Regions from separate parts of the Streptomyces sp. NPDC052036 genome, predicted to be linked through region 2. Evidence: riboswitches for the same ligand, from Rfam matches in the RefSeq annotation. Region 2 holds a riboswitch; the other holds the start of a gene.
The links. A riboswitch is a leader RNA that binds a small molecule or an ion and turns the genes downstream of it on or off. The one in region 2 is predicted to bind cobalamin.
Positions count from the first base shown of each region.

Region 1: linked by a shared signal. The riboswitch ahead of AB0L95_RS01430 ((2Fe-2S) ferredoxin domain-containing protein) and the one ahead of AB0L95_RS21630 (CbtB-domain containing protein) in region 2 are both predicted to bind cobalamin.

Region 1 is NZ_JBFAWW010000001.1:267,468-283,045, forward strand. Features, by position in the region: gene AB0L95_RS01365 (copper chaperone PCu(A)C) at 1-353, shown strand, start outside; gene AB0L95_RS01370 (ABC transporter ATP-binding protein) at 460-1,095, shown strand; gene AB0L95_RS01375 (metal ABC transporter permease) at 1,092-1,970, shown strand; gene AB0L95_RS01380 (zinc ABC transporter substrate-binding protein) at 1,919-2,740, shown strand; gene AB0L95_RS01385 (class I adenylate-forming enzyme family protein) at 2,803-4,470, opposite strand; gene AB0L95_RS01390 (CoA transferase) at 4,467-6,203, opposite strand; gene AB0L95_RS01395 (acyl-CoA dehydrogenase family protein) at 6,329-7,501, shown strand; gene AB0L95_RS01400 (sugar ABC transporter permease) at 7,498-8,538, opposite strand; gene AB0L95_RS01405 (MFS transporter) at 8,535-9,677, opposite strand; gene AB0L95_RS01410 (hypothetical protein) at 9,934-10,686, shown strand; gene AB0L95_RS01415 (sigma-70 family RNA polymerase sigma factor) at 10,875-11,492, shown strand; gene AB0L95_RS01420 (hypothetical protein) at 11,481-11,783, opposite strand; gene AB0L95_RS01425 (hypothetical protein) at 11,887-12,015, opposite strand; gene AB0L95_RS01430 ((2Fe-2S) ferredoxin domain-containing protein) at 12,617-13,027, opposite strand; cobalamin riboswitch at 13,069-13,262, opposite strand; partial or broken gene AB0L95_RS01435 (isocitrate lyase/phosphoenolpyruvate mutase family protein) at 13,359-13,832, opposite strand; gene AB0L95_RS01440 (hypothetical protein) at 14,003-14,479, shown strand; gene AB0L95_RS01445 (hypothetical protein) at 14,499-14,795, opposite strand; gene AB0L95_RS01450 (SWIM zinc finger family protein) at 15,010-15,578, opposite strand, start outside.
Region 2 is NZ_JBFAWW010000015.1:67,046-82,623, reverse strand. Features, by position in the region: partial or broken gene metE (5-methyltetrahydropteroyltriglutamate--homocysteine S-methyltransferase) at 210-1,277, shown strand; gene AB0L95_RS21635 (CbtA family protein) at 1,373-2,125, opposite strand; gene AB0L95_RS21630 (CbtB-domain containing protein) at 2,147-2,368, opposite strand; cobalamin riboswitch at 2,405-2,549, opposite strand; gene AB0L95_RS21625 (enoyl-CoA hydratase/isomerase family protein) at 2,635-3,711, opposite strand; gene AB0L95_RS21620 (alpha/beta fold hydrolase) at 3,791-4,594, opposite strand; partial or broken gene AB0L95_RS21615 (SGNH/GDSL hydrolase family protein) at 4,857-5,042, shown strand; gene AB0L95_RS21610 (NUDIX hydrolase) at 5,097-5,549, opposite strand; gene AB0L95_RS21605 (DUF3224 domain-containing protein) at 5,728-6,144, shown strand; gene AB0L95_RS21600 (YfbM family protein) at 6,600-7,079, shown strand; gene AB0L95_RS21595 (hypothetical protein) at 7,475-8,359, opposite strand; gene AB0L95_RS21590 (nitrilase-related carbon-nitrogen hydrolase) at 8,558-9,079, opposite strand; gene AB0L95_RS21585 (hypothetical protein) at 9,076-9,210, opposite strand; gene AB0L95_RS21580 (hypothetical protein) at 9,324-9,644, opposite strand; gene AB0L95_RS21575 (MerR family transcriptional regulator) at 9,735-10,124, opposite strand; gene AB0L95_RS21570 (alkene reductase) at 10,240-11,313, shown strand; gene AB0L95_RS21565 (hypothetical protein) at 11,564-11,863, shown strand; gene AB0L95_RS21560 (inclusion body family protein) at 12,207-12,716, opposite strand; gene AB0L95_RS21555 (thiamine pyrophosphate-binding protein) at 12,778-14,607, opposite strand; gene AB0L95_RS21550 (FAD-dependent oxidoreductase) at 14,604-15,578, opposite strand, start outside.

The DNA of each region.
Region 1 (15,578 bases), on a different contig from region 2:
CCGGGCGGGCGTTCCTCCCGTACGGGGACAGCCAGGAATCAGCCGCCTTCTTCCGAATCTCCAACTCGGGTGGCACAGAGGACGAATTGACGGGTGTGACCTCGACCGCCGTGGACCGGGCGATGCTCGGCCGCAACACGACGACACCCGGCAACGCCGGATACATGCGCCCCGTCGACTCCGCCGTCGTCCCGGCGGGCGGCACGCTGGCGATGTCACCGCGGGGCCTGGACTTGATGGTGACGGTGCGCGGTAAGTGGCGCGCGGGGGACCTCGTCCCGTTCGTGCTGCACTTCCGGCACAGCGGGCGGATCAAGACCATGGCGGTGGTGGTACGCCCCGGCACGGGCTGAGACCGGAAGCAGCGGAGACTTCGCGCACTCGTCCCTTCGCCGAGAATCACCGGGAACTCATCGCCCTGCCCGTCCGACTCCTCTCGCAGAACGGACAGGAGGTGGGATGGACGGGCTGGATGTGCGGATGCGCCAGGTCGCTTGCCGGCACGGTCGCGTAGAGGCCGTGCGCGAGGTGGATCTCGACATCGAGGCGGGCGAGCGGGTGGCGCTGACCGGGACCAACGGGTCGGGCAAGACCACGCTGCTACGTGCCGTGCTGGGCCTGCACCGCCAGGCCGACGGGGAGATCCTGGTCGGCGGCCGGGGCACCGGCACCGCGGCCGAGTGGGCGTGGCGGCGCCGGGCGTGCGCCTGGGTCCCGCAGAAACCCGCAGTCGGCAGATTTCCACTGCTGGGCAGTGAGTTGTTGGCGAGCAGTGGGGCACCGGCCGAAGCGGTGCAGGCGGCGGAGAAGCTGGGTGTCGGGTCGTTGAGCCGCCGACCGCTGCACACGCTGTCGGGTGGCCAGCTGCAGCGCATGTATCTGGCCCGCGCGGCCGGCTGTGTCGCGGCCGGGGCGGGGGTGCTGCTGGCTGACGAGCCCACCGCCGCGCTCGACTTCGCCGGGCAGGAGGAGGCGGCCGACGTCCTGCTGTCGCTGCCGGTGACCGTCGTGGTCGTCACGCACGACCGGGCGCTGGCCGACCGCTGCAACCGCGTGCTGGAGATGGCCGCCGGCCGGCTCAGGGAGGTCCGGTGAACAACCTTGCCGCCGCCGACCTCGGAACGCTCCTGCAGCTCATACCCGTCCAACGGGCCGGAGCCGCCCTGCTCTTGGCGGCCGTCGGCCTTCCGGTGATCGGTGTCGTGATCGTCGGGCTCGACATCATGCCGGTGCGGTTCGCGATGATGCACGTCGCGCTCCTGGGCATCGCGGTCGGACTGCTGACCGGGCTCGACCCCATGCTGTGCGCGCTTCTTGCCTGCGCCCTCGCCGGGGCAGGGGTCGCGCCGCTCGCCCGCACCCCGGACGGCCTGTCGGGCGCCATGGGCCTGCTGATGAGCCTGGCGATCGCCGCCGCGCTGCTCGTCCTGGCCGTGTCCGGGGTCAACGCGCAAGGCGCGTTCGCGCTCCTGTGGGGCTCGATCCTGTCGGTGGGCACGCCCGACCTGTGGCTGCTGGGCGTGCTCGCCGTCGTCGTACCGGCCCTGTTCTGGTGGCGCCGCCGCGACCTCGCGCTCCTGCTCTACGACCGTGAACTCGCCCTCTCCTCCGGGGTGCCCGTCGACCGGCTCACCCTCCTGCTGCTCGTGCTCGTCGCGGTGTCCGTCGCCGGCGCCCTCAAGCTGACCGGCGCGCTGCTCGTCGACGCGCTGACCCTCCTGCCCGCGCTCGCCGCCCGCCGACTGGGCACGTCCCTGAAATCCATCACCGCCTGGGCGGTCGGCATCGGCGTCGCAGTGAACCTCACCGGGTTCCTCGTCGCGCTGAAGCTCGACTGGCCGCCCGGGCCCGTGCTCGTCCTGACGGCCGGGGTCCTGGTCCTGGCCGTGCACCTCATCCCCGAACGGAGAATCCGCTCATGGCGCGCACCCGCGTCCGCACCGTCCGTGTCCCTTCCCTCGTCGCACTGAGCCTGAGCACCGCGCTGGCGCTGACGGCCACCGCCTGCGGCTCCGACAAGGCCGACAGCAGCGACAAGACCTCGAACCAGAACGGCGGCGGCCCTGTCGTCGTGGCCACCACCACCTGGGAGGGCGCCCTCGCCAAGGCCGCCGGTGCCAAGGACGTGAAGGTCATCGTCCCGTCGTCCGTGCAGCACGCCCCGGACTACGACCCCAAGCCCTCCGACCTCGCGGCGGTAGCGGGGGCCGACTTCGTGCTGTACGCGTCCTTCGAGCCGTACGCCAAGAAGATCAAGGAGGCTGCCGGGTCGAGCGCGAAGATGGTCGAGATGAACCTCGACAACGACGTCGCCACCACGAGTGCAGACGTCACGCGCCTGGGCAAGCTGTTCGGCACCCAGGATGCCGCCGCGAAATGGAACACCTCCTTGAAGAGCGAATACAGCGCGCTGCAGAAGGAGCTGAAGGCCGCGTGGCCGGGCGGCAAGGCGCCGGCCGTCGTCGCGCAGCTCTTCTCCGCCTGGTCGGCGAAGATGGCGGGCGCGGACCTGCGCGGCACCTACGGTCCGCATGCCGTGACCGCCAAGCAGCTGGCCGATCTGGAGACGAAGAAGCCCGCGTTCGTCCTGGACAACATCCACATGACGACAGGCACGGTGCTGCCGGACTCCGGTGCGCGGCAGGTGGAGATCGTCAACTACCCGGGCAGGAACCTGGATCTGCTGGCGGTCTACAAGAACGCCGCGAAGACGATCAAGAAGGCGATGACCTCTTCCTGACCTGGGGTGCGTCGTGAGTGCGAGGCCGCCCGGAGGCTCCGGGCGGCCCGCTCTCGTGGGGGTCAGACAGCCTGCGCGACGGACCTCGGCGCCTGCGCCGAACACCGCTCACGCAGCTGCGCCCGGTCCGGCTTGCCCGCCGGAGTGAGCGGCAACTCCGGTACGACCAGGAGACGTTCGGGGTGCTTGCGCCGCTCCAGGCCGTGCGCGTCCAGGTGCGCGCACAGTTCCTCCAACGTGGGCGCCGCCTCGCCCCGCGGCACGACGCAGGCGGCCAGCCGCTCGCCCATCAGCGGATCGGGCACGCCGACGCACACCACGTCCCGCACGAGCGGATGTACCGCCAGCTCGATCTCCACCTCGGCCGGACTGATGTTGGCCCCGCCGCGGATGACGACGTCCTTCAAGCGCCCGACGATCCGCAGGTTCCCGTCCTCGTCGATGAGGCCGAGGTCGCCGGTGCGCACCCAGCCGTCGGCGGTGCGGTAGCGGGCGTCGAGGTCGGGGGCGGCGACGTAGCACAGCGGGGTCATCGGGCCGCGGGCGACGATCTCACCGACACAGCCGCGCTGCGCCTCCCGGAGTTCGGGGGCGCCGGGGACGGCGATGCGTATGTCGGCGACGATCGGGTCCGGATGGCCGGCGAGGATGCCCGGTCTTTCACCGCGCAGGGGAGGGTCGGACAGCCCGGTGTGGCAGTTGACGCCGTCGGCCGAGCCGTAGAGGTTCACGACCGGGCAGCCGAAGACGCGCCGGGCCTCCTCGGCCGTGGCCTCATCGAGTGGTGATCCGCCGACGATGACCGCCGTCGGGGGAGTGAACGCCGGATGGTGTCCCTCCGCGATCCGGTCCAGCATCATCCGGATCATGGTCGGCACCCCCAGGACATGGGTGGGCTCGTGCGCGGCGAGCGCATCCAGCGCGGCCTCGGGCATGAAGTGATCCAGCAGGACGAGCGTTCCACCGTGCCGGGCGAGCGTGACGGCGGTGCCGCTGCTACCGAAGGCGGAGGCCAGCGGCACGAGGAAGAGGCAGCGCGGCGGCTGACCGTCCGGCATGAGCGCGGCGAGGAAGTTGCCGCGGCCGCCGGCCAGCGCGTTGTGCGAGTACGCCACCATCTTCGGCTCGGCCTCGGATCCGGACGAGACCAGGATGCGGGCGGCCAAGTCGGGGTCGGGGCGGGCCGGCTTGAAGGACGTGGGGTCGGTGCGCAGCAGCGCGGAGAACGCGACTGTCCCCTCAGGCGCTCCGGGCCCGGCGGCGATCACCGTGCGTAGCGAAGGGAGTTCGTCGGCGAGCGTGAGCAGCTCGGCGGCGTGGTGGTTTCCGCGGTGCTCGGTGGCGGCGATCACGGCGACCGCCTCCGACCGGCGCAGCAGGGAGGCCGCCTCGCGAGTGCCGCGGCCGACGGGGAAGGGCAGCGCGATGGCACCCAGCGCGGCCAGCGCCAGGTCGGCGATGACGGCGCCCCGGCCACTGGGGAGTTGTATGCCGACCACGTCACCGATGCGTATGCCGAGCCCGGACAGACCGGCCGCCAGACATCGCGCCTTGCGGTCCAGGGCGGTGTAACAGAGCTTGCCCTTGGCATCGATGACCGCGATGCGGTGCAAGTCGGCGACCTGGTGGGCTCGGTAGAGGCTGTAGAGGTCCAGGTCCGGGCAGGTGCCGTCGACGGCCCAGGTGCGGCGCAGCTCGGCGGGCAGCAGGTCGTGCAGGTCCACGGTCATGCGAAGCTCCAGGGGCCGGGCACGGCGGGGGCGCCGTACGCGTCGCGGTTGATCGGGCCGCAGGAGAGCAGGTCGGCGAGGTCGGTGACGACTGGGACGGCGGCCAGGCCGCGGTCACGCAGCCGCTCCAGCGCCTGGTCTGTGGACAGCTCTCCGATGTCGTAGGGGGCCGCAGACAGATCGGCTGGGGCAATCCAGCCGTCGGCGGTGCGCAGCGGGCGGCGAAACCCCGCCGGCTTGCGCGGGTCGAGTCCCTGCGCGGCCCGGGCCCGATGGGGTGCGGTGAGCACGTCGGCGGCGCCGAGGAGTGACGAGTCGACGCGCACCCCCCGTCCGGTGCGCTCCCGCAGCAGCAGCCCCGCCAGGATCGCCTCGGCGCCGAGCAGGCCGCCGAGCACGTCGAGCAGCGTCATCAGGGACGGAGCGGGCGGCTCGTCCGCGGGTCGCACGGCCTCGCCCACCCCGGTGCGGGCCTGCACCATGAAGTCGGTGCCCATGGGGGCCTGGGGCAGCCGGTCCGCCCAGCCGCTGGTGTAGGCGTAGACGAGCGCCGGGTTGGCGAGGGCCAGGCGCTCGCGGTCGAGGCCGAGACGGGCGGCCGTGCCCGGCGCCCAGTTGTGCAGGAACACATCCGCGTCGGCGGCCACCTCGCGCAGCCGCTCCCGGTCGGCCGCGGACTTGATGTCCACTTCGACGGCCTTCTTGCCCCGGTTCAACGCCAGCCAGCGCGCCGAGACCCCGGAGCAGGCGGGCGGCATCCCGCGCAACGGGTCACCGCCCGGCGGCTCGATCCGGATCACCTCCGCACCCAGCAGGCCGAGGAGGTGAGCGGCGAGCGGGGCCTGGATACGGCGCCCGGCTTCCAGAACGGTGAATCCGGTGAGGGGCAGGGCGTCGGCGGATCTGCCGGGCACGTACGCCTCGTCGTAAGAGTTCAGCTCCCAGGGCGCCGCACCGTCGTACTCGGCCGCACGCTCGGCGAGCGACCGCAACGGGCACACGTCGGCGCCGGACATCTCGGCGGCGTACCGGATCCGCTCCCAGGAGCTTGCCCGCACCGCATCGTGCAACGTCCGCGGGAAGGGCGCGCAGGCCGTGGCATACCGAAACTGAAAGGGCCGCCACCCCCGGCGTATCGATTCCTCAGGGGCCTCCAGGGTGCGCCAGAACGACGCCCACACCCCCGGATCCAGCGCCTCCAACTCGAAGACGATCCCGTCGGCCGACGTGAACGGCGGCCCGCCCGCAAGGAGTTCGACCGCCTCGCCCTCCTCGGCGCCGGCGGCGGCCAGGTACTGGGAGACCACCAGCAGCCCGGCCCGCTCCGCGCTGACCTCGACCTGTGCGACATTCCCGCCGCGCGCCCGCGCCAGCAGCCCGGCCAGCAGGCCCTGCACGGCCAGCACGCCGGTGGCCGTGGCGACGTAGTCGACGGCGAGACCGCGCGGGGCGCCGTCACGGCGGCCGTGTACGGCCATGATGCCGGTCGCCGCCTGGACGGTGGCCTCGTCGGTCGCGGTCTCTCCCCACGTGCTGCGGGCGGTGACACCGCCGATGTCGCCTCCGATGACGGTGAGCCGGCTGCCGCAGCCGCCGTCGGTCTCGGCGCCCAGCAGTCTCAGATGCTCCGCGATGAGACCGTCCGCCGGGCCCGGCGGGCCGGAACTCTCCAGACGGAGGCCGTCGAGTGGTCCGGCCGTCCGCGCGACGGCCGGTGTGGCTGGAGTTGCCATGCCTCTCCTTTCCTGACGCGCGGGAACCCGGGGACGGTCGCCCCCGACCTGTTCCACGGAAGAGGGAGTCGGACGGCCGGCGGCCGGGGTTCCCGCGGATCACGAGGAAAGTGACGGAGACCCGCATGGACGAGATCACCGGGATGCCCCACTGCCCGCCGGACGCAACGGCGTTGAGGGATCGCGTCGCCGAGTTCGTGCGCGGACGGGTGATGCCCTGCGAGCCCGTACTGGACGCCGGCGGTGCGGAGGCCGCCGCCGTGCTGCGCAGGCTCCAGCGCGAGGCGAAGGCCGAAGGGCTCTGGGCGCTCCCGCTTCCCTCGGAACTAGGCGGCCAAGGGCTGCCACTGCGGTCGTACGCCCATGTGGCCGAGGCCGAGGGAGCCAGCGACCACGGCCCGGCCGCCCTCGGCTCGGCACCCCTGCTCGACGCGTCGATGCTGTGGCGGCACGGCAGCCCGGCCGTCCGTGAACGGTACGCCGAACGCCTGGTCGCCGGAGACATACGGGCCTGCTACGCCATGACCGAGCCCGAGACCCCAGGCACCGACCCCTTCCTCACCACGACCCGCGCCGTACCCGCGGATGACGGAACCTGGAGGGTGAGCGGACGCAAATGGTTCACCAGCGGGGCGGCCGACGCGGACCTCGTCACGGTCCTCGCCCGCACGGACGGCACACCGCCGGACCGCGAGGGACTGTCACTGCTCCTGATACCGGCAAACTCGCCGGGGCTCCGTGTGGTTCGTGAACTGCCGGTGCTCGGCGCGGGCGGGCAGTGGGAGATCGAGTTGGACGGGGTCGTGGTCAACGACGACCACCTGATCGGCGAGCGTGGCAATGCACTGGACGTCGCGGCCGAACGGCTCCAACTCGGACGCACGCTGCGCTGCCTACGCTGGCTGGGGCAGGCGGGGCGGGCCTTCGACCTGATGCGCTCACGCGCGACGACCCGTACCCGCTCCCGCGGCCCGCTCGCAGACCTCCAACTCGTCCAGCGCCACGTCTTCGAATCGCTGCTCGTGCTGCGCACGACCCGCCCTCTCGTCCACGAGGCCGTGGCCCGCCTGGACGCGGGCCTCGACGCGCACGTGGAGGTGGGCCTGGCCAAGGTGGCCGCCGCCCGCACTCTCCAACAAGTGGCCGACGCGGCGATCCAGGTACACGGCGCCGCGGGGCTTGGTCCGGACACTGCTCTGCCCGCGCTGTTCCGCACCGGCAGGGCGGCCCGGATCCTCGACGGCCCGGACGAACTGCACATCACCTCGGTCGCGCGCCGGGTGCTGCGTGTTCCCTAGACTTCGTGGGGATCGATGAGGCCGGTGAGGGCAGCGAGCGCGTAGGCGAGGAAGTAGTCGCCCCAGATCAGCTCGTGCCGTGTCGCCGTTCCTGAGGTGAGGTCGTAGCAGCCGTCCAGGAGTCGTCCGTCGCTCGAGAGATGGGTGCGGACCAGTTCTTGCAGCACCTGGACGGCCCGTTCACGTCGGCCGAGCTTGAGCAGGGCCACCGCGGATATGGCGGCGGCGGAAGTGTCGAGGGGGCCTCCCGGGTGGGTCTCGTCCGCGGGCGGGACGGCATGGGCCGCAATCAAGTGGCGCGCGACATGTGCCAGGTCATCGGCGCCGAGACGGTGTATGGCGTCGGCCACGGCCAGCAGCAGCCAGGCCCGGCCCCGGCTCCAGCCGGGCGGCGGATCGTCGCACCTGACCCAGCGCGCAGGGCGTTCGTACCGCCAGGACCAGCCGAAGGAGCCGTTGTCGAGACAGAGTTCGAGATGGCGGCGCAGGTGAGCCTCGGCAGCCTGCTCATCCACCGTTGCCAGGAGCGGCACCATGCCCGGCACGCCGTCCACGCGGGCCAGGAGGCGAGGGCCGCCGAACGCCGAGCCCCACGGGACGAGACCGAGTTCAGCGTCATACGCATCCCGGCAGACGCGGGCGGCTCGATCTCGCAGCTCGGTCACCTCGGGAGTGTCGGCGAGCGCGGTCCCGTACCAGAAGATCAGTCCGCGGGCGGCCGTGTCGGCGTGCACCCAGTCCGCGAGTCGATCGGTGTACTTCGCCGCCGCCTCGCGGGCGCCATCGTTCTTTGTGTACCGGGCACGCAGCCACAGCAGCCCCGCCCAGAGACCGCCCGTCCACGAGCCGCGTCCGGTCGTCGTCCACCGGCCTGTGCGGGGGTCGGCGAACAGCGGGAAGCGGTCCCCGACTTGGGCCTGGGTGGCCACCACCCGCTCCAGGACGGAATCCAGCGCCGGAGCCACCCAGTCGGGGACATCAGGGCGGGGCTGCGGAGCCATGCCCATCAAGCCCTTCGCCGCACGCGCCGCGCTCATCGCCCAACGACCGAACGCCGCTCACGCACCGCCCAGGCCAGCGCCACCACACTCGCCCCCACGAACTCTCCGGCGACCAACAGCCATCCCGTCCCGTACCGCCCTGCGCCCGCCAGTAGCCCGAAAAGCGGCGGACCGATCGCGAACCCGGCGAAGAAACCGGCCGAAACCAGCGCCGAGTCCTGACCGGCCCGGCCGGGCGCCGCACGCTGCATCACCAGCACCATCGAGGCCGCGTTGGCCGCCACCGCGAAGAGGCCCACAGCCACCGCAGCGGCCCACGCCAGCGGGTGCGCGTACGCCGAGGCCGCCAGCAGCAGCGCCGCCCCCACCGCACCGGCGGCCAGTCCACCCGGCAGCCACGCCGCCCGGCCCGGCTGCCCAGCCACCTTCGACCAGCCCACCCGCCCGGCGATGCCCGCGATGCCCAGCACCGCCACCAGCGCACCGGCCGCCGTCGGTCCGAGCCCCAGCCGCCGCACGCCGTACAACGCCAGATATGTGTTCACCGACGCGATGCCGCAACCCAGCAGCAGCGAGAAGAGCGCCAGCCGGCCGATCGCGCCACGCGGGACCCACGAGGCCGGCGCAACCTTCGGCGGCGGGTCGGCGGGCAAGGCACGAGCCGCCCAGACGGCCGCCAGCACGGCCGCACCGGCCGCCGTCCACACCGCGCCCCGCCAGCCGGTCATCCCGGCCAGCGCGGCCAGCGGCAGCCCGGCCGCGAACGCGCCCAGCTGCACCCCGGACTGCTTCATACCGGTCACCGAGCCCCGCCGCTCTATTGGTACGGCGGCCAGGATCGCCTTGTTCGTGGCGGGGTTCGCCAGCGCCTGAGGAAGACCGCCCAGCGCGACCGCCGTCAGCAGGAAGCCGGTGCCCGGCGCCGAGCCAATCAGCGCCAGCGCCACCGCCGACACCAGCAGCAGTGCGACCAGGCAGCGGCGCGGACCCAGCCGGTCCACCACACGCCCGCCCGCCGGCGAGAGCACGGCCGCGGCCCCGAAGCCGACGGTCGTCGTCAACCCCAGCACGGTCGGTGACACCTTCAGGTCGTCCACGAGCCGTGGTCCGAGCGCACCGAGCAGGAACAGCTGCATCATCGAGAAGGCCATGGCGCACGTCAGCAGCGCCGTCATGGCACCTGTCGCCTGTGCCGGACCGTTTCCGGCCGCGGTCCCGATCTGACTCTGAGTCTGGCTCTGGTCCGCCGCCACCGACGTTCCTCCTCCCACCCGGGAATCTCCGGGGCTTCGAGAGAAGTCGGGCTCAACCGCCGAGGAGTTCCACCCCGTTACCGTGGCCTGGATCACAAATTCGGGGCTGAGGGGGGCATAGTCCGTTTTCCGTACCCCCCGGTGACCATGGAAGCGCGAATGCGAGGATGAGGCTGCCATGACTGCTGGGTGGTGTTCTCGCACGGTACGGGCCGCGGTGTTCGCGGCCTGCTGTGTGCTGCTCACGGCCCTGGGTCACATCATGATGTCGGGAACCGCGGTGCCCTGGTGGGCCATGACCGCGGGCGCGGTGGCGACGGGCGGTATGGCCTGGCGGCTGGCCGACCGCGAACGCGGACCGCTTCTCGTCGCCTCCACCGCGGTGGCCACGCAGGCCGTACTCCACTCGTCGTTCTCTCTCGCCCAGGCTGTCGCCCACCCCGTACCGTCCGGCGGGAGGTCGCTCGCCCAGCAGTGGCTCACCTACCTCCTGTGCGCTTCGCCATCGGGGGCGGGCTCCATGGACGAGATGAACTCCATGGGCCACGACATGGCCGCCGTGCACTCCATGTCTTCCATGGGCTCCATGCCTCCCATGGGCTCGATGGACCACATGGCTTCCGCAGCGCCCGCCGGCGCCGTCGCCCACGACATGGCCACCATGTCCTCGACCGGCATGCTCCTCGCCCACCTGCTGGCCGCACTACTGTGCGCGCTGTGGCTCGCGTACGGCGAACGTGCCGCGTTCCGCATCCTGCGGGCCGTCGCCGGCTGGCTCTTCGCGCCGCTGCGCCTGCTCCTCCGGCTGCCCGTGCCGCCGCACCGGCCGCGCGTCCGCGCCCGCCGAGCGGAGTCGGACCGGGCACCGCGCCTCCTCCTCACCCACGCGATCACCTCTCGGGGCCCGCCCGCCGGGACCGCTGTCGCCTGACGACAGCCGGTTCCCCGAGGCCGTCCCCACAGCCGTCAAGCCGTCGGTTCCCTGCCTCGGGCATCGGCCGTGCGCTCCAGCGCCCGGCCGTCCACCCCACCACCGGGTTCCGATCGTGTCGCCCGCTGCCCTGCGGCGCGCGCCGGCCGGACGCCGGATACCTGATTCCCGAGAAGGACAGATCCCAGGTGATCACTCCTGCCCTGCCTGCATCGTGCGAACGATCGAGGAAGAACTCGAGAGAAGACTCGATCACGGCCTTGGCCCTCGCCGCCCGCGGCGGCGAACCCGATGCCGTCGACCTCTTCGTACGCGCCCTGCACCGAGACGTCCGCCACTACGTGACGTACCTCGGTGCCGACCCCCAGAGCGCCGACGACCTGACTCAAGACACCTTCCTGCGGGCCCTCGGCAGCCTGCACCGGTTTGAAGGCCGCTCCTCGGCCCGCACCTGGCTGCTCTCCATCGCCCGTCGCGCGGTCATCGACAGCATCCGCTACAACTCGTCCCGCCCCCGCCTGTCGGACACGGACGACTGGCAGTCGGCCGCCGAACGCACCCAGCCGCGCGACCTGCCCGGCTTCGACGACGGCATCGCACTCACCGAGCTGCTGAACACGCTCCCCGACGACCGCCGCGAGGCATTCGTCCTCACCCAGATGGTGGGACTTCCCTACGCGGAAGCGGCTCACCTCAGCGACTGCCCGATCGGCACGGTGCGCTCGCGGGTCGCCCGCGCCCGCATCTCCTTGATCGCGTGGCTCGACGAGGCCGAGCAATCCGCGCCGACGGCCTCAGCCGCCTGAACGGTCGTATGCGATGGCCCGGATCGCCCGATGATCCGGGCCATAAGTACGGTCTGGCCAACCAAACGGTGTTCGGGTCATGGCGTGCACCCGTCGCTGAACCAGTGCGATGCGGCTGCTGACGAACAGGTTCCCGACGCAGGCAGTCCGGGAATCCGCGAACCCGCGCACTTCCGCCCGGGCGACGATCTCGATGACGACCCAGTGATCGGGCCGCACCTGCCCCTCGGAGATCTTGTTGCCGTGCTCGTCCTCCGCCCCCTTGAAAAATAGAGCCCTTCCATCAACCACAGTCCTGTGACCGCGTCGAACCTCGTGCAGCCTCGGCGGAGGTTGAGCACTTACCCGACTCTCGCGCCGGAGAGGTAGCTGACCACAATGAAGCAGGCCGCGCTCAGCAGTCGGCCAGTTCCGGGGCCTGTTCACGGGTGATGCGGGCGGAGCGCCCGGGCTCGCCGTCCGGCAGACCGGCGATCGGAGCAACGAGGTAAGCGTGCTCGGCGAGGCCCGTTCGCTGAGGCAAGCAATCCCGGGAGTGGAGCGAACGACGTGCTGCGGGGTCGGCCGGGCCTCGTTGTGCCGCGCGTCCTTGCTCCTGAGCCTCGAAGCGGGGAGCCCTCGTACGTCGGTTACCGTGCCCGACGCCGCACCACGTCGTAGCCCGCTCCGTGGCAAAAGCCCCGTCGGGATGGTTCCCGACGGGGCTCCGCCGTATCACCCGCTATCACACAGCTGTCACCAACGGGGCGGACCCTCCCGGACCAGGAAGCCCTGACCTGCGGTTTCGTGCCCGCGCTGGAGTGGCTGGACGGTCCCTACAACCTGTGCCAGGTCGTACCAAGTGAGGGACCCAGGATCAGGACAGGTGCGTCTTCCGGCCCGTCAAAGCGGTATTGCAGGGTGTTCGTCGGTGTCTCACTCACGCCTTCACGCTCTCACATCTCACCATTTCTCACGTGCTGGGTCGCAACCCCGTGCAAGCCGTCCCATGTTGTGGCAGCATCGCGAAGATCCTCCGCAGCCGGCTTCACATTCGGCCCGGCGGGACTTCGGTGCCCCAGGGATCGATCCCGAGGCGCATGACCCGGTTGTCGCCGCGATCGTGACCTTCTTGGTAACGGTCTTCAGGCGGTTCGGGTTGCGCCGCGCGGCCGGGGGCTCCGGCGCGGGGTGAAAGCGTAGAGGTCGAGGATGTCGGGGCGGGGAGCGATGCCGGGGCCGCCGGCCCGTACCCATGCGGCGATGTCCTCGGTGGCGGCCGGGTCGTTGACGAGGCCGAGCCAGACGGGACGGGCGCCGGCGGCGCGTCCTGCGGCGGAGGGCTGGACGACGATCACATTGGCCTGATCGCACACGTCCAGGCAGGTGGAGACCCGTAGGGGCGCCTGCTCCGCGAGGCGGGCGGTCTGCTCCGCGTGGTCGACCCCGGTCACCTTCGGGCTTCCGCAGCAGCAGTCCCTGCACACCACGATCCGGCACGGCGCCGGACCGGCGGGGCCGGCTCCCACCGGTTCATCGGTTCGTGTCTCGGACATGGCTCGTCACGCTCCTCCTCCGGGGAGATCCGCCCCGGTCTGGGTCGAGGAGGCGACGACGTGAGTCTCCTGGCTCTCGGGTCGCTGCTCGTCCCGTCCTTCCCGCCCGTCTCCGGGCGGTGGTCTGTTCGGGATCCGCTCGCCGATCACAGTGGCGGGACCGCGCCGGTCTTCCACCGGCTTCCTCGTTCCGCCGTCGCCTTGTCGTCGGGCATCGTCGCATCCCGGGTGACAGCGCGTCATCACCGCCCTGCGTGCGGACGGTCGGGGCGCCCGCCGCCGGGCGCGGTGGCGGACAAGGCCTTCGGGGCGTCAAGTGCCTGGCGGAGGGGAGGTTCTCCAGGATGCGGGTGTCCAGCAGGAGACTCTCGCCGAACTCCGTCATGTTCGCGAGGAGGGGGACAGGGGACCGCTTCGCGGAACGCTTCGAACTCGGCCTCGTCCGCGAAGGCTTCGGAGAAGATCGCGCCGGCGTCGACGTACGCCTTCGCCCGGTCGATCGCCGCTGCCAGGCCCCCGACGGCGCGAGCGTCCGTGCGGGCCGCGAGCAGGAAGTCCGGATCACGGCGGGCGTCCACGGCCGCCCTGAGGCGGCGGGCCATGTCCTCCCGCGGCACGACGGACTTGCCGGCGAGGCGGCCGCAGCGCTTGGGGTCGGCCCGGTCCTCCAGATGCAGTCCGGCCACGCCCGCGTCCTCCATCAGCTGCACGGGGCGGGCGGCGTTCATCGCTTCGCCGAAGCCGGTGTCGGCGAAGCGATGAGGACGGGCAGGTCGGTGACCCGGGTCGTCTGCCGGGCGCGGGCCACCCCTGGCGGAGACTTCACTCGATCGTGTGCCTCGCTGACCGGCCGGGCCCGGCCGAGGCATCCCTCGCGAGACCGCGTCGCCCATGAACCGCTGGGCGCACGCCCGGTGTTACCGGGCGGACCATCGCGGGCACCACGGAACTCAGCGACGACCCATGGGAGTTCGTATGAGCAGCCTCGACCACTACGACCACGACCCGGACGCCCTGGCCTGGGCCCGCGCCAAGGTCCGCAGGTCCGTCGACCGGGCCGAACGCGCCGCCCAAGACCGCGCTCTCAGTGCCGGGGAACGCGAGGAGTGGCGGCGCATCGCCTCCTATGTGCGGCGCGAACTCCTCACCCGCGACGATGTCGTCCACGCCGCGTTCGACGAGCGCCTGCCCGCGTTCCACGGCGCGGTCCCGGCACGGAACCCTGAGAGAGACGAGGACCCGGAAGCCACCCTCAACACCCTCTCCCCCGCCGAGCGCCTCAAGACGGCGGGGGCCGTCGCCCGGATCCGTGCCTGGATCGCCAGCGAGCCCGTCACCGCGGACACGGGCTTCGGGGACGGCTATCGCGAAGCCCTCCGTGACATCCAGGTCCTCATCGGGCCGACACCCGAGGAACATCCTGCGCAGGAGCACGAGGAGCCCGCTCGGTGAACCCGCCGACGCCTGTCCGTTACGGCTGTGTGGGATGCGACGTGCTGCTGTTGCTCCGTTGCAGGGCTTCCTGCCCTCGCTGGTTCGCGACCTGCAACGCCTTCAGATAGTCGGCCTGCGGCAGGCGCGCGCACTCCGGTGCTCCTATCCCGCCGTGCCGCCCCGTGACCATCCTGTCGGTGCAGGCGGCGATCTGACCGGCGCTCGCGTGGGTGGCCGTGGCGGTCGGCCGCGCGGGCGTGCCGTGGCCCGGGGCCGAGCAGGCCGTCGAAGCGAGGACGAGGGCGGCGAGTACGACAACGGTGGTGCGGGACAAGGGGTCTCCCGAAGGCACGGTGGCCGGTCTGGGCAGCAGACGGCCTGGAGGTACGGCGGCACGAGACCGGACACCACGTGCCGCGCCGCCACGCTATCGGACCGTCAGGTCGCCGACGACGCGCTCGGCTCGGGCCTGAGAGGCCGTTGACCTGAGAGGCCGTTGGCCGCTTGGCGCCGTTCAACGTTTGGTGCCGCTCACCGCTCTGTGCCGCTCACCGCTCGGCCGGAGCCCCCAGTCCCGTCAGCGCGCCGACCGGGTCCGGGTCAGGGGTGCCTCGGGGCCACCAGTCCTCCTGGCCCGGTTCCGACTCGTAGGCGTACCACAGTCCGTCCGTGCCGAGCCGGAGCTGCGCGTGCCCGTCCGGGTGCGTGAGGCGGTTGCGCCAGGGCCGGAACGCGGGCAGGTCCGCGGCCAGGAGCTGGGGACGAGCGCGGTCGAAGCGGCCGGCCGGCGGATCCCACGGTTCCTCCAGGACGGCGAGGGCCCCCGGTCCGCCCTGCCGCCATGCGGCGACCGCGCGCCCCAGGTCGCCCGGGGTCCGCCCGGCCGCGGCGGCCAGCGAGGAGTACAGCGGGCGGGTCGCCGCCGTGAGGCCCGAACCCGGGCGGGCGGCGGCCAGCCGTACCGCGTCCTGCCACAGCGTCAGGTCCGCGACCGGATCCTGCCCGGTGGTGAGCAGGGCGTGCGCCCGGGCCGCCGCGTCCGTGGCCAGTTGGTCCAGCGCGAGCGGGTCCGGGCCGCCGGGCGCCGCCGGGTACGCCGGTGGCTGCTCGGGGTGAG
Region 2 (15,578 bases):
CCAGGCGGACGACGGCGCTGCGCGCGAGGTCGTACCGCCCGGTCCGTCACCCCTTCGCGCACTCGACCCGTCCCCGGGATCTCAGGGATTCATCTCGCGAAGGAGATCTCCGTGACCACCAAGCCCGCAGTCGCGGCAGCACGGGCCACCGTGTACGGCTACCCCCGGCAGGGACAGCACCGGGAGCTGAAGAAGGCCATCGAGGGCACGACGCCCGCCGCTCCCAGCCCTACGCCGAACGGACCACGGCCCAACACGCCCGCCTTGGTCTGCCGCTGCTGCCGACCACCACCATCGGCTCCTTCCCGCAGACCGGCGAACTGCGCGCCGCCCGCGCCGACCTGCGCGCGGGCCGGATCGACACGGACGGGTACGAGGAGCGCATCAAGACCGAGATCCGGGAGGTCATCGCCTTCCAGGAGAAGACCGGACTCGACGTCCTCGTACACGGCGAACCCGAACGCAACGACATGGTCCAGTACTTCGCCGAGCAGCTCTCCGGCTATCTCGCCACCCAGCACGGCTGGGTCCAGTCCTACGGCACCCGCTACGTCCGCCCGCCGATCCTGGCCGGCGACATCTTCCGCCCGGAGCCGATGACGGTGCGCTGGACGACATACGCCCAGTCCCTCACCGACCGGCCCGTCAAGGGCATGCTCACCGGCCCGGTCACCATGCTCGCCTGGTCCTTCGTGCGCGACGACCAGCCCCTCGCCGACACCGCCCGCCAGGTCGCACTCGCCCTGCGCGACGAGGTCCACGACCTGGAGACGGCCGGGACCCGCGTCATCCAGGTCGACGAACCCGCCCTGCGCGAAACGCTGCCGCTGCGCGCCGCCGACCGCCCCGCCTATCTGGGGTGGGCCACCGAGGCGTTCCGGCTCACCACCGGCGGTGTGCGGCCGGACACCCAGATCCACACCCATATGTGCTACGCGGAGTTCGGCGACATCGTCCAGGCCATCGACGACCTCGACGCCGACGTCATCAGCCTGGAAGCCGCCCGCTCCCATATGCAGGTCGCCCGCGAACTCGCCGCCCATGGCTATCCGCGCGAGGCGGGGCCCGGGGTGTACGACATCCACTCCCCGCGCGTGCCGAGCGAGCAGGAGGCGGCGGAGTTGCTGCGCACCGGGCTGAAGGCCATCCCCGCCGAACGTCTGTGGGTCAACCCCGACTGCGGCTTGAAGACCCGCGGCTGGGACGAGACCCGCGCCTCGCTGGAGAACCTGGTCGCCGCGGCCCGCACCGTCCGCGGTGAGCTGCCCGCGTCCTGATCCGCCGGTCTCACCAGGGACCGGGTCTGTCGGTGCCCGGAGAACGCGAGAGGGCCCCGGATGGTTCCGTGGGCCCTCTTGTGTCTCGGGTCAATTCAGCTCGGAGCGGCGACCGCCCGGCCCCGAGTGGCCGGTACGGGCTTCGGATTCAGCTGGCGCTCCGCCAACTCGCCGAAGAGCAGACCGAATCCGCCCCACAGGACGAGCTGGATGGCAAGGGCCGAGAGACGGAACCGCCACAGCAGGGTGGCCGGGAAGTCCTTCGGCACCTCGTTGACCACCGGGAGGAAGGCATACGCCAGACCGATCAGGACGGCGAAGCCGACGACGGCGACAACGGTCGCGTACCAGTTGCCCAGTCGCGGCGCGAGCCGCTTGCCCAGAATGGTGGCGGCGATCGCCAGGAGCACACTGAGCAGCATCATCAGGAAGTACAGGGTGGTCCGCTTGCCGATGGTGTCGGGGTTGCCGACCGACGGCGGGTTGGCCGGATACTTCAGGAACGGCACGACGTACACGGCCAGCAGCGCGCAGCCGGACAGCAGCAGCGCGGTCGCCCGCGGGGAGAAGCTGCCGACCCGGCCGAGCGCGAAGCAGAAAGCGAGTGCGGCGATGCCGCCGAACGCGACTCCGTAGACCAGGACGCCGGTGGCAAGACCGGCGGTGGACTGCAGTGAGCGGGAGACGACTTCCATCTCGTGTTCGTGGGAGTGGGCTGCCTCGAAGCTGATCGCGCTGTCGACGTTCGGCTCACCGAGGAGGTAGGCCACGACCAGCGCGAGCAGGCCGGCGGCCAGGCCGCCGAGCATGCCCCGCACGAGAAGGTTGCGTACGGTTGCGGAGTTCATGGGTGTGCGGCGTCCCTCGCGTCAGTGGCAGGGGAAGCCGAGCAGGTGGCGGGCGTCGTGCACCCACTCATGGACGTCCGTGCCGTTGAACACGGAGGTGGCGCCCTGCTCGGCGCCGACGAAGTACAACAGGATGAGCATGAGGATGCCGAAGAAAACCGCCCAGGGAGCTATCGCGTTCAGCGGCAGCTTGGCGGGAACGACGGGGGTGGTGGCTGTCGGCTGGGCGACGGTCTGCGCCATGGCAGGACCTCCTCTGGGAGTTCGCGTCCCATCTCGGTGGTGCACAGGACGACAGCCACGGGTCTGACTCACGAGCCGCCCCGGGAGGCGTCTCGCACACAGTGGCGCGACCGTGCCGGACTTTCACCGGCTTCCGTCGTACCGTCGTCAATCTCGGAGAGACCGTACCGCGTGTCGGGTGCGTGGCCAAGATGGCCTCCCCCTGGCGTGATCTTCCTCTCCACACCAGGCGGACAAGAACACCGCGCGACACGGGCGCCGCTGGCTCACCGGGCCGTCTCCGTGGCGGTACCGGGTCCGGCGAGCCCCAGTTCGCGGTCGCCGAGGGGGGCGAAAAATCGCTCCACGTCGGAGTCGGACACCTCGGCGAGGGTCGCCGGGGACCAGCGCGGGTTGCGGTCCTTGTCGATGATCTGGGCGCGGACGCCCTCCACCAGGTCGTGGGTACGCAGGGCCGCGCAGGAGACGCGGTACTCCTGGTCGAGGACGTGTTCCAGCCGGCCGAGGCGGCGGGCGCGGCGCAGGGCGGCCAGGGTGACCTTGAGGGCGGTGGGCGACCTGGAGAGCAAGATCTCCGCGGTCTCCTTGGCCGTCCGACCGCCGTGAGCGAGAAGCCGGTCGAGAATCTCCTCGACGCTGTCGGCGGCGTAGCAGCTGTCGATCCACTCCCGCTGTCCGGCCAACTCTCCCGGCGGTGCGGGCCGTGCATGGCGGACGAGGGCCTCTCGTACGGGCGTCTCGGCGAGGTCGTCGAGGAGTTCGGGGACCGAGGTGGACGGTACGTAGTGGTCGGCGAGGCCGCACAGCAGGGCGTCGGCGGCACCGATCTGCGCACCGGTGAGGGCGAGGTGGGTGCCCAACTCGCCCGGGGCGAGGGCGAGCAGATAAGTGCCGCCGACGTCGGGGACGAAGCCGATGCCGGTCTCGGGCATCGCGACCCTGGACCGCTCGGTGACGATGCGAACGCTGCCGTGCGCGGAGACGCCGACCCCGCCGCCCATCACGATGCCGTCCATGGTGGCGACGTACGACTTCGGGTAGCGGGCGATACGGGCGTTGAGGCGATACTCGTCGCGCCAGAACGCGGCCGAGGCCGTGCCGTCCCCGTCGCGGGCGTCGTCGTGGACGGCCCGGATGTCGCCGCCCGCGCACAGGCCGCGCTCCCCCGCGCCGGTGATGACCACGGCCTCCACCGCGGGGTCGTGTTCCCACGCGGTCAGGGCCTCGTCGATGCGGCGAACCATCGCATGGTTCAGGGCGTTGAGTGCCCTCGGGCGGTTGAAGGTGATACGGGCGGCCCGCCCGGAGGTGTGGAACAGGACGGGTTCCTCACTGCCGGTCATCCGAATGCCTCCGTCAGGCCGCGGGCCACGAGGACGCGCATGATCTCGTCGGTTCCTTCCAGGATCTGGTGGACTCAGGTCAGGTCGCGGACGATCTCCTCGGGGCCGCAGCCACCGTGGTGTCGGCGGCCCGCACCTCGCGCAGCCGTGCGGACAGGTCGTCCAGCAGTTCCGGCTCGGAGTCGACCAAGTAGAAGTGCCCCCCGGGGAACACCTTGATGCTCGATCCACCGACCGACGCATGCGACCACGCATGTGCTTCGGAGATGGTGACATCCGGGTCGCTGTACCCGACATAGATCGAGAGCGGGCAATTGATGGTCCGGCCCGGCCGAGGAGAGTAGTTCCTGATCATGCGCAGATCCGCACGGAGGGCGGGGAGCAGCAGCGGGCGCAGATCCTTGTCCTCGTACGCCGCCGAGTTGACGCCGTCCAGGGACTTGGCGAAGTCGACGACCGATTCATCGTCGTCGTCAGGCAGGTCGCGGTTGTTGGTGCCGGGGCCGCCGCTGCCGGACACGACGAGCATGGCCGGGGGCCGGCCATGGTTCTCCTCCAGCCGCAGCGCCACTTCGAAGGCCAGGTCCGCACCCATGCTGTGCCCGAACAGGACCAGGCCGCTGTCGAGCAGCGGAGCCAGCTGCTCGGCGATCTCGCCGGCCATCTCGTTCATGTCCTCGACGAACGGTTCTCTGATCCGGTCCTCCCGCCCCGGGTAGCGGACCGCCAGCAGTTCCACGTCGGCGGGCAGTCCACGGCGCCAGCCGCGGAAGACACCAGCGGAACCGCCGGCATGGGGGAAGCAGACCAGGCGCTGCCTCGGCCCGGCAACCGCGCCGAACCGCCGCAGCCATATCGCCGTATCAGACGAACTCACAGACATAGGGTGTTCTCCAGCAATGAGTGCATCGCGAGATCACGTTGACCCTACATTGATCGCGGAGTCGGAGAAGGCGGAGAAGGCGGACTCGGAGACGGCGCCGCGATCTCGGCGTTGCTCAGGCCGCTCGCGACGGCGGCCAGGACGCGTTCGCGTTCGGTGAGATCGGACAACTGGCCTTCCGGTCTGAGGGTTTGTCCGGGCAGACCGGTCTCCGGCGGTGGTTGCCTGCGAGGCGCTCAGCCTCCGGTCGGCTCCGAGCCCGAACGCCGTCGTCGACTTCGACGCCGTGGTCCGGGACCCCGCCGACCCCCACCGCATCCTGCCCGCCTACGACGCGGGCGACCACCTGCACTTCAGCGACGCGGGGCTCAAGGCGATGGCCGACGCGATCGACCTGAACGACCTCGGTTTCACCTCCGAACCGGTCCCCGGAGGCAACGCCGCCTGAACCCCCTCCCCCGGGAGCCCGGCCGGGGCTTCGCCTCCAGCCAGCCCTTCATGCTTACAGCCGGACCGTGAGCACTGCCGGGTGTCGGCTGGTGCGGGCCGTCAGCGCAGCCTGCCAGACATCTGTCAGATGTGGGGGGATCAGACCGGGCTCCATGGCGTCCGGCGGGCAGAAGCGGTACTCGCTCAGCTCTGATTCCTGCAGAGTGATCGCGGCCTGGTCCTCGGCGCTGAGGGTGCCGCCGTCGAAGATGTACAGGACCTGTGCCCCCCGGCCCGGAGAGCTGACCCAGGCGTGCACCAGCAGACGGTCGATGGGCGGGGTGATGCCGAGTTCCTCGCGTACCTCGCGGGCGGCTGCGTCCTGAGGGGTTTCATCCCGGTCGACGGCGCCGCCGGGGAGATTCCAGTAACTCTTGTATGTCGGATTGACGATCAGGACGTCGCCGTCGGCGTTGGAGAACAGGGCAGCCGCCGAGGCGGTCAGAGTGAGGAGGGGAGCGTTCATGGTCGGGTCCTGGTGGCGTGGGAAACGAGCGGGGTGTCGAAGGAACTGAGGTGCGGCTACAAGTCTGCCGACCGCCCGAACGCAAGAAGGAGTCGCACACTACAAGCGCTACTTGATGAGCCGGCAGCAGTCCGCCCAAAGGAGGAGCGGTGTCAGACCGCACCGATACGGTCGTTCCATGAGAGCTACAGGAACGTTCACTGTCAAAGCGTTCGTCCCGACCGAGCTGAAGCCGGACCCGGCTGTGTCCACTGGGCTTCCGGTGGGTGTCGCGACGATGGAGAAGCATTTCGAGGGCGAGGTCGCCGGTCGCTCGGCGACCTTGTTCACCGCTGCCTTCGACCAGACGACCGGCGTGGGCACCTATGTGGCCATGGAGTCGTTCGACGGCTCGCTGTGCGGCCGGGTCGGCGCCTTCAACTTCGTGCACTCGGCGACGACGTCCGGCAGCGATCGCACGGCGGAGTTCTTCACCATCGTGCCCACGAGCGGCACGGGAGAGCTGGCCGGGATCTCCGGTGCCGGAGGAATGGCCGTCGACGCTGACGGGACGCATCGGATCTGGTTCGACTACGAGTGGGAAGTGGGCCGATGACAGACGAAGCGCATCACGTCGTGGATCGATCTGCGGGATGCGCCCTCATGGCAGGTCCGGCTCCACGTTTGATGCTGGGGGGACGTCCGAACAGCAATGAGCGTGCGCTGCTCGGGAGCCTCGATCCGGCGGGCGCCGATGAGACGTGACCCACATCCCGCCCGAGGCACACGTTGACGCAGTTGATCCATGGGCCGTGGCGATGGAGCGCTGGGGTCAAGCCTGCGCGTGAGGCCGAGTGCGCCCCGCCGTCCTCGGACGCCACACGATCCAGACCGCCCCGACACCGGCGGTGAAGTCGACATCGGCCGACACCACGTCCGGCGATCTTTGAAGACTGGTCTCAGCGCCCATCGCCGCAGGGTGCAGCCCGGTGGCCAGAGCCGTGTGGAACACTCGCCGTCGCTGTTGGAGCAAATGGTCGATCAAACGGTGACCAAGGGGGATTGCTTTTCATGAGCGTGAGCATTGGGTTCATCAGCGCGACAGGGGAGGAGCTGGACAGGGCGGAAAGGGAACCGAGTTGGGCCAAGGCGTACGTCTACGAGCTGTACGCCTGCGATCCGATGCCGGATCGTCCCTACGGCGGCCCGGGCAAGGCGTGGGCCGGCCTCCAGTTCCTGCTCGACGAGACAGAGGTGGATATCGAATTCCTGATGGACGGGTCTCAAATCCTTCAGGAAGGCACCCTGTTCGGGTGGTCTGCGGAGCAGATCCAGAGCGTGGCCCGGCGTCTGCGGGCGACCCCGTGGGAACAGTTGGCGGCCCACTACGCCCCGGAGCGGATGACGGTTGAGGAGGTGTACCCCAACATGTGGAGGTTCGATGCCGAGGGCGAACTGGAGTGGCTTGAGCGCTCCTACGAGGAGCTCGTCGCATTCTTCGCCGGGGCGGCTGAGCGCGGTCATGGGGCGTTCATGAGCTTCAGCTTCTAGGGCCGCACCCTCCATCACCCCGGCGCAGGCGCTTCAGGGCAGGAGGGCGGGTGGTCCGGACCGGCAACCGGCCGCCCAGATCGGACACCTGCCGGCCGCGGGACGGGAGTGCCACCGGGCTCAGGCGGTGCCGGGCGGTCGTGGTCATCCGCGTGTCCGGCCGGGTTTCGTCGAGGCCCGGGATTCCGGGTCCGGACGAGAAAATGGGGCGGCGGCCGGTCCGTGCCCTGCTTCGGTGGCGAGGCCGGGTTCGTGGCCGCGGCGCCCTGGGAGCATGACAGCGGCGACTGCGGCGGCCGCGCAGATGACGCAGCCCAGCACGGCCGTGGCCCCGTAGCCGTTGGGGTCGGGCAGGGACTGTCCGGGCAAGGTGTGCGATGCGAGCACCGTGGCGCTCAACGCGCTTCCGTGGAGAACCCGACGTAGCGCAGGACCTGGTTGAAGCCCATTGCGCTCCCGACCTCCTGGGCGGCCACCGAGTTGACGATCAACCCGGGGACCAGGGCGAAGACGCAGCCCACGCCCACGCCCGCCACGCCCGTCACGAGGAACAGCTCCCACAGGCCGGACCGGCTCAGCGCGAACAGCAGCATGGACACGAGGACGACGCCGCAGGACAGCGGCAGCGTCAGCCGCCAGGACAGGCGGCCCGCCACGAGCGGGACGGCCCTGCCGGCCAGCAGGCTGCCGACCGAGAAGGGCAGCAGGATCATCCCGGTGACGACGACCGACGCACCAAAGCCGTGGCCCGCGCCCACGGGTGCCTGGGCCAGCCGCGTGACCAGGGACAGGAGCAGGTACATCCCGATGCCCGCGGCGAGTCCGATCACGTCGGCGGTCAGCACGACGCGGTTGCGGAGCTTGCGCAGGTCGACCAGTGGCGGGCCGATGCGCAGCTCGTACACGATCCAGACCGCCAGACAGGCCAGGGACGCGGCGAGCAGGCCGAGCAGGGCCGGCGATGTCCAGCCCCAGGACCCTCCCTTGCTCAGCACGAGCAGGAGCCCGGCGAGGACCGCGCCGAACAGGACCGCGCCCACCACGTCGAAGCGACGGCAGGCCAGATGCCGGGAGCGCGGCACGACGAGCGCGGCCGACACGAGGGCGGCGGCGCTGACCAGCGCGCCGAACCAGAAGCTGCCGTGGTACCCGAAGCCCTCGGTGATCAGACCGGTCAGCGGGTACCCCAGGCCGACACCCGCCACGGTGGTGATCGACAGCAGCGCGATGGTGGAGCGGAAACGTTCCGCCGGCAGGTTGTCTTCTGGTCCCGGCGGCACGGGTGGTGGTGGGCGTGCCGCCCGGGTCGGGTTGTGCGGGGTACTTCGAGGGGTGCGTCCCTCGACCGGACCCGGCGGAGGTGATCCCGGACTCCCGAAGTCCCTCGGACCTCGTTGTCCGTCATCGCTGGGCCGCCGGGGGCTCCGTCTTGCGTCACTCCGGCCGGCCCGCGGGCCGGCCGGAGACGGGGGGCACGGTCACTGGGCCGCGGTGGAACGCTTTTCGTCGACCCGGGTGGCCTGGGCCGCGACGGCGGTGCCGCGCTCGTGGAGGGGCGCGGTCGGCATGCGGTCGACCTGCAGGCTGAGCAGTTCCGGGCGGGCGTAGTGGCCGCGCGTGTCAGCCATGCGCTTGCGGCGGTCGATCATCGTGAAGTCCCGGTCGGCGATGACCTCGCCCTCGCCGGCGGCGAGCGGCTCACCGACGATGCGGCCCTCGGGGTCGACGATGGCCGTGAAGAATCCGTGGGAGAACAAGCCGACGGGGACGCCGTTGTCCTCGACGAGCTTCGCCTTCTGGTCGTCGTCGAGCCAGGCGGTGGCGTTGACCACGAAGCAGGCCGACTCCAGCGCGTGCTGGCGGATGGCGACCTCCATCTGGGGGGCGAATTTCTCGCTGCCGAGGCCGCCGGGGAACATCGCGGCGTGAATTTGCTCGCCGTCGGCGATCAGGGCGTAGGGCGCCTTCACGAAGCCGAAGTACGGACAGTACGGGATCACGGTCTCCGGGAAGACCGCGAACTCGACACCCTGCTTCCCAGCTCGTGGATCTTCTTCACGACACGTTCGACGGTGCCCGCGCGGCTGTAGAGCACCGGGCTTATCTGGACGGCGGCAACCTTCACGGTCATGTTGTAGCTCCTCAGTCGCAATCTGTGGTCATTACGGTCTGGCGCTGACGAGCCAGCAATAGGGGCATTTGCTCCTATATTCCAGAAGGGCAAGGACCGGCCTCAGAGCAGCGTCAGTCAGGCTTGCAGACCTGGTACTGGTCCAGGCGGACGAGCTGCTTGCCCTGCTCGTCGCCCTTCTCGATCTGCCATCTGACGTCGGCCTGGGCGATCGCGGTGCCGGCCGGGGTGGTGAGCGAGGAGTGGGCAAGGAAGCAGGCGTACGCGAAGTCGGAGCGGCCGCCGCTGACTTGCTCCCTCTTCGTGGAGCTGCGATTCGGCCGCTGGAGTTCGAACTCGGCAGCCGGTTCGGGTCCTTGACACGCAGGGCGAAGCAGGTCCAGCCGGCCGCCGCGCAACACCCGCGCCCTGGCGGAACTCGACCACCTGGACAACCGGACAACCTGGCGACAGCGCGCCGTCCGGGTCCCTGCGCCGCGCAGTCCCTCAAGTACCGCATCCCGATCCGGAACCACGGTGCGCGTTCAACGCCCTGAGCGCGTGCCGGCCGGAGTGCGCAGGCTCTCTCGGTGGGCCCGGGCCGTGGCCATCAGGCCGTCCAACGCTTCCCGGGTCCGCACGAGTTCGTCGATGTACTCGGAGAGGCGGTTGCGCTCCTGCGCCATCCGCTCGAGAGCGGCATCGGAGTTGCCCTCGCTGGGCGTGTCGACGCAGGGCAGCAGCTCGGAAATCGTACGACTGGACAGGCCCGCCGTGTACAGACGTTGGATGAATCGCACGCGCTCCACCTCGGCCTCCGTGTAATGCCGCTGCCCACTGGCGCTACGGCTGCTGGTCAGCAACCCCTGCTCCTCGTAGTAGCGCAGCGACCGCACGCTGACGTCGGTACGTGCCGCGAGCTCGCCGATCCGCACGACCGTCTCCCCTCGTGAACCACGCCACACCGCTTGCCTCTGACATCCATGTCAGGTTTTAGCGTAGCGCTGTGCCCGGTACTAGGCACGCGATGCACAGACGGAGGAGCCCGACGTGACGACGTTGTTCAGCAGCTACCGACTCGGTGAACTGACCCTGCCCAACCGGATGGTGATGGCCCCGATGACCCGCGTCAGGGCCGCGGCCGGCGGCGTTGCCACGCCGTCCATGGCAACGTACTACGCGCAGCGCGCGTCGGCCGGAATGATCGTGTCCGAGGGCGTGCAGCCCAGCCTCGTCGGGCAGTCCAACCCGGGCACGCCCGGACTGCACACCGAGGAGCAGGCCGCCTCATGGCGTGCCGTGACCGACGCCGTGCACGTCAACGGCGGACGGATCTTCGCCCAGCTCATGCACGGCGGCCGGGTCTCGCACCCCGACACGACCGGCCACCAGCCCGTCGGCCCCTCGGCGATCGCCGCAGTGGGCGACGTCTTCACCCCGACCGGCCCGCAGCCCGCACCCATGCCCCGCGCGCTGGACACCGCCGAGGTACCCGAGCACGCCCACGCGTACGCCGAGGCGGCCCGCCGCGCGATCGACGCGGGCTTCGACGGAGTCGAACTCCACGGCGCCAACGGTTACTTGATCTCCCAGTTCCTCTCCTCCAACGCCAACCGGCGCACGGACCGCTACGGCGGCACGATCGCGGGCCGGATCCGGTTCGCCGTGGAGGCCGTGGCCGCGACGGTAGACGCGGTCGGGGCGGCCAGGACGGGCATCCGCCTCTCCCCGGGGGGCGGCTTCTGGGGCGTCGAGGAGACCGACGCACTCGCCCTCAACACCACGTTGCTGACAGAGCTGTCCCGTCTCGGACTCGCTTACGTCCACCTGGAAGCGACCACGGACGAGGAGGTGCTCATCGGTCTACGCCGCGCCTGGCCCGGGACCTTGATCATCAATCCGGTCCTCCCGATGGGCCCCAAGCAGACCGGTCGCGAGGAAGCCGACCACTGGCTGGGCCTGGGCGCCGACCTGATCAGTTTCGGCCGCGGTTTCCTGGCCAACCCCGATCTCGTCGAACGCCTCCGCGTCGGCCTGCCGATCGCTCCCATCGACGAGACCACGTACTACCAGGGCGGCGACGCCGGCTACCTCACCTATCCGGCCTATCCGTACACGGCCTGACGCCCGCGCGGCGGCTCACGCCTCCGCGAGGTCGCCAACAGGGCGAATGCGGACGCACAGGCTGGGCGGGAGCCGTCGCCCAGCCCCATGTCGGCGCCTGCAGTCCGAGCGGGGGCAGATCCGGCACTCACGCGGGCTGTTCCCGCAGGGGAGGTCTTGCTTTCGGCCTGCTCCACCGGGCCGACGTGACGGTGACCCGGCTGTGGAACAGGGCGTCGAGTGGGCACGCGAACTGATTATGATCTTGGTCATGTCTATGCAGAACTCTGACAAAATCCTTTCCCGCAAACAGAGGCTTCAGGAGAAGCAGCGCCGCCAGTTGGCGGTGGTCGACACCGTGGACAAGGCCGAGGCCAAGGTCCGCAAGGCAGAGGTTGAACTGGCCTTGGCTGTCACCGAGGCAGTGCAGGTGTTCGGCGACGAGCAGTTGGCGTCCGAGGGGCTCGACATGCCGGTCGAAGCGATCCAGCGCTTTCTCGGCATAGCCCAGGACGAAGCGGCCAGTGCCGGCGACCTCGCCGAGACCGCCGAGACCGCCGGCAGATCCTGAGCCTGACGTTCGCGGGGAGCCGTGCTGCGAGATCGCGGTCGACCGCCTCTGTCCGAACTCCCGTCTCGGCCGAAGGCCGCGCCCCGTGGCACCTCCCGTCCAGCCGCTGCCGAGCGGGACCCGCTGGAGCCGGCCGCGACCCGGCGGGGCCCCCACTGCCAGCAGCCGATCACCATCGTCGCCCTGCTCGCCGTTCCGAAAGCCGCCGTTCTTGCGCGACAGGTCCGACAGCGTCCCCGGCACCAGGTCACGTACCCGGCGCCGAGGTTGAAACGCGACGGCTTCCTCATCGCCGGGGGCGGCGGCGGTGGTGACCGCGCCGCCGCCCGTCACGATCGGACCGTCAGGAGTCCTCAATGGTGATGAAGGGGTCCCACTGGAAGTACCCCTGCAACTGCCGGTGCCGGTCGAGGATCTGGAAGTAGAAGTGGTACACGACCTTGCCGACGCTCTTCACCGTGGTGCGCCAGTAGTGGTCCTGGTACTTCTGCGTCACGAAATCCGGACTGCCCTCGCTGCCCTCCCGCGGCAGCGGATAGACGCCGTCGACCACCTCGATTTCCGGCGTCCTGATGAGTGTGTGGTCGCGGTCGCTGCTCACGTACCGGTACAACAGCGCCTTGTAGTCGCTGCCCAGCGACACCGTCGTCTCCCGCCACCGGACGGTGTCCCCGGGCTCGGCCCGCAGGTTCAGCTCGGCGCCCGAGGTGCCGACGATGTGGTCGTGCCGCGTCGTCATGTAGATCAGGCTCTGGTCGACGTAGGTCGGCGCGTCGGGATTCCGCGACGCGTTGGGATTCTGCTCGACGATCGTGGCCGCGTCGAACGCGATCAGTACATTCAGATCAGCCATTTCTTTCCCCCTCGGGATTCGAGATTTTCGGATACGGGAGTTTCGGCCACGAGGATGCCGGTCACGAGGTATTCGGCACCTTGTACGCCATGGCCCGCGGATAGTCGTGCCGGTGCAGGCGGACGCGGACCAGGAGGGGTCCGGCGTTGACCGGGTCGTGCGGGTCACCGAGGCGGGCCAGCAGGTCGTCCAGCTCCGCGGGGCGGGCGACGCTCAGGCCGCTCGCCGGGGTGTCCTTGTCGGCGAAGACGGCCGCGAGGCGGTCGTAGTGCCAGGGGTGCAGGACGTTGTAGAAGTCCGGCTCGGCGGGGTCCTCTCCGGCGTAGTAGGCCGGGTGCACCAACATCTGCTCGATGCCGTAGAAGGACCCGTTGTCCAGGACGAACACCACCGAGCGCAGCCCGAGGCGGGTGTGAGTGGAGATCTCCTGGCAGGTCTCCTGGAAGGCGCCGTCGCCGACGAACACCATCGGGCGGGCGCCCTCGCGTTCCGGGGCGAGCGCGGCGCCGGTGGCCGCGCCGACCGACCAGCCGATGGACAGCCAGCTGATCTGGGACAGGAAGCCGCCTGCGGACAGGGACAGGTTCATCGAGCCGATGAGGGAGAACGCGGCGTCGGACACGACCGTCCAGTCGTCCGTGGTCTCCCGGCCCAGGAAGTGGTTGACCCGGTCGAACACGCCGTCGTACGTGAGCCGTTCGGCGTCCCGGGACCGCGCACCGCTGACGCTCAGCGAGGCGCGGTACTGCGCCAGGCCGGCGGGGCGGTCGTCCCGCGCTCCCCCGTAGCTGTAGGACTCGGCGTAGTAGTCCGCGGACAGACCCTCGGTGCCGTAGGCCTTCGCCAGCGCGTCCTGGACGGCGGGCAGCAACTGGGCGAGCTGGACGTCGGGGAAGTAGGAGGTGCCGACGCTGACTCCGCCGTGCGCCGCCATCACCCAGTCGGTGCCGACGTTCTGCTCGCCGTCGAGGTTCTTCGACGTGGACCAGGCCCCGAGTCCGATCCGGCAGGTGGCCCAGTCCTTGAAGATCGCGTGCACGTCCGGGTGGCTGGCCTTGCCGTTGTAGACGCCGTGGAACTGCGGCATGTCCTCGTCCACGACGGCCTTGGCGCCGACGGTCGTGCAGAACGGTACGCCGGTTGCCTCCACCAGGTCGGTGAGTTCCCCGCCGAGCCGGTACCGGGCGATCTCCTCGCCGGCCCACACGATCGGGCGGGGCCTGCCGTCCGGGCCGGGGTGCTCCTCGATCAGGGTGAGGATCGCCTGCACGGCGCGGTCCAGCATGCTCTGGTTGCGCTCGCTGAAAGGCCGTTCGCGGCGGACGATCGGCTCCGTCGGCTCAGGGCAGGGCTCGTCCCACAGGTCTTCCATGACCTCCAGGTAGACCGGCCGGCGCTCGGATACGCACGCGGTGAGCGCGGCGTCGATCTGGGCGGGTGCCAAGCCCGGATGGGAGATGACCTGTGCGTCCACGGTGACCTGTCGGTAGACGTCCAGGTTGCTCTCGGCGCGGGGGCTCATGTGCGAGGTGAGCAGCCCGACGGCGCGGAAGTTCTGCCACTGCTCGTACGGTGGGCAGGCGTTGACGGCGATGAGCGGGATCTGCTCGACGTACGCGCCGCCGCAGGCGTTGAGCAGATTGAACGCGCCCACGCTGTACGTCACCGCCGCCGCGCCCACGCCGTGGATGCGGGCGTAGGCGTCGGCGGCCTGGCCCGCGCCGCCCTCGGTCGGAGTGCCGACCCACTCGATGTCGCCCTGGGCCCGCAGGGTGGTGAGGAACGGGCCGAGGTGGTTGCCGGGGACGCCGAACAGATGGGTGATGCCCAACTCAGCCAATCGCAGGGCGAGATAGCGGGCGATCGTGCAAGCCGGGGTGATCGCGCTCACGAGGACTCCCCTTCCCGGTCCGCACCCGAGACGTCCTGGTCCGAACCGTTCCTGTCGGTGACCGGCGGGGCCTGATGGACGGCAAGGGCGGCGCGGACGGCGCTCTCCAGCGCGCCCTCGATCCAGGCGTGCTTGAGGGAGGTGTGCTCGCCGGCGAAGTGCACTGGGCCCTCGGGCCGGGAGACGTCCAGGTGGAAGCTGGTCATCTGGTGCGCGGTGTAGATGGCGGCCTCGCCGAAGGCGTACGGGTCGCGGGCCCAGCTCTGCGTGGCGCCGCGGCCGGTGAAGAACACCTCGATGCGCCGGCCGTGCACGGCCTGGAGGTTGCGCAGGGCGTAGAGGTAGCGCTCCGCCTTCGGCATGGAGTCCCAGCGTGCGGCGTCGTCGGACCAGGAGTACGAGGCGAGGACGACGCCGCCGCCCGTGCTGTCCGCGATCGGGTGCGAGGGGTAGTACATGAACCGGTTGGGGTTGTCGGCGGCGGAGCCCCCGCCGAAGCAGTGGGTGGCGGGCCGGACGGCGGGGCCGCGCAGCGGCAGACTGCCGTCGATCCGCCGCATCTCCTCGGTGACGAGGCTGTCCTTGACGGCGGCGCCGAGCAGCCCGGCCTCCGGCTCGGGCAGCGTGGGCACGGACACGGTCTCGGTGTCCGCCTCGTGCCCCCGCCGATAGTACTCGTACAGGCCGGGCGCGATGCCGTCCAGCGTGTCGCGCCAGTCGTCCTCGGTGAACTCCCACCAGCGGTGGCTGAATTCGAGCAGCACCTTGGTGGCCTGGTCATAGTGGGTCTCGATGATGGCGCGGCGCTTCTTGTACGACATCGAGGGGACAATCTCCACGAAGCGCAGCGCGGAGAACGGGATGGTGACGACCGCCAGGTCCGCCGTCCACAGACGAGGCAGTTCCTTCGGGTCTTCCTCGTCGACGGTCTGTACCGCCACGCCCCACCCGTCCGGTCCGACCGCCCCGGT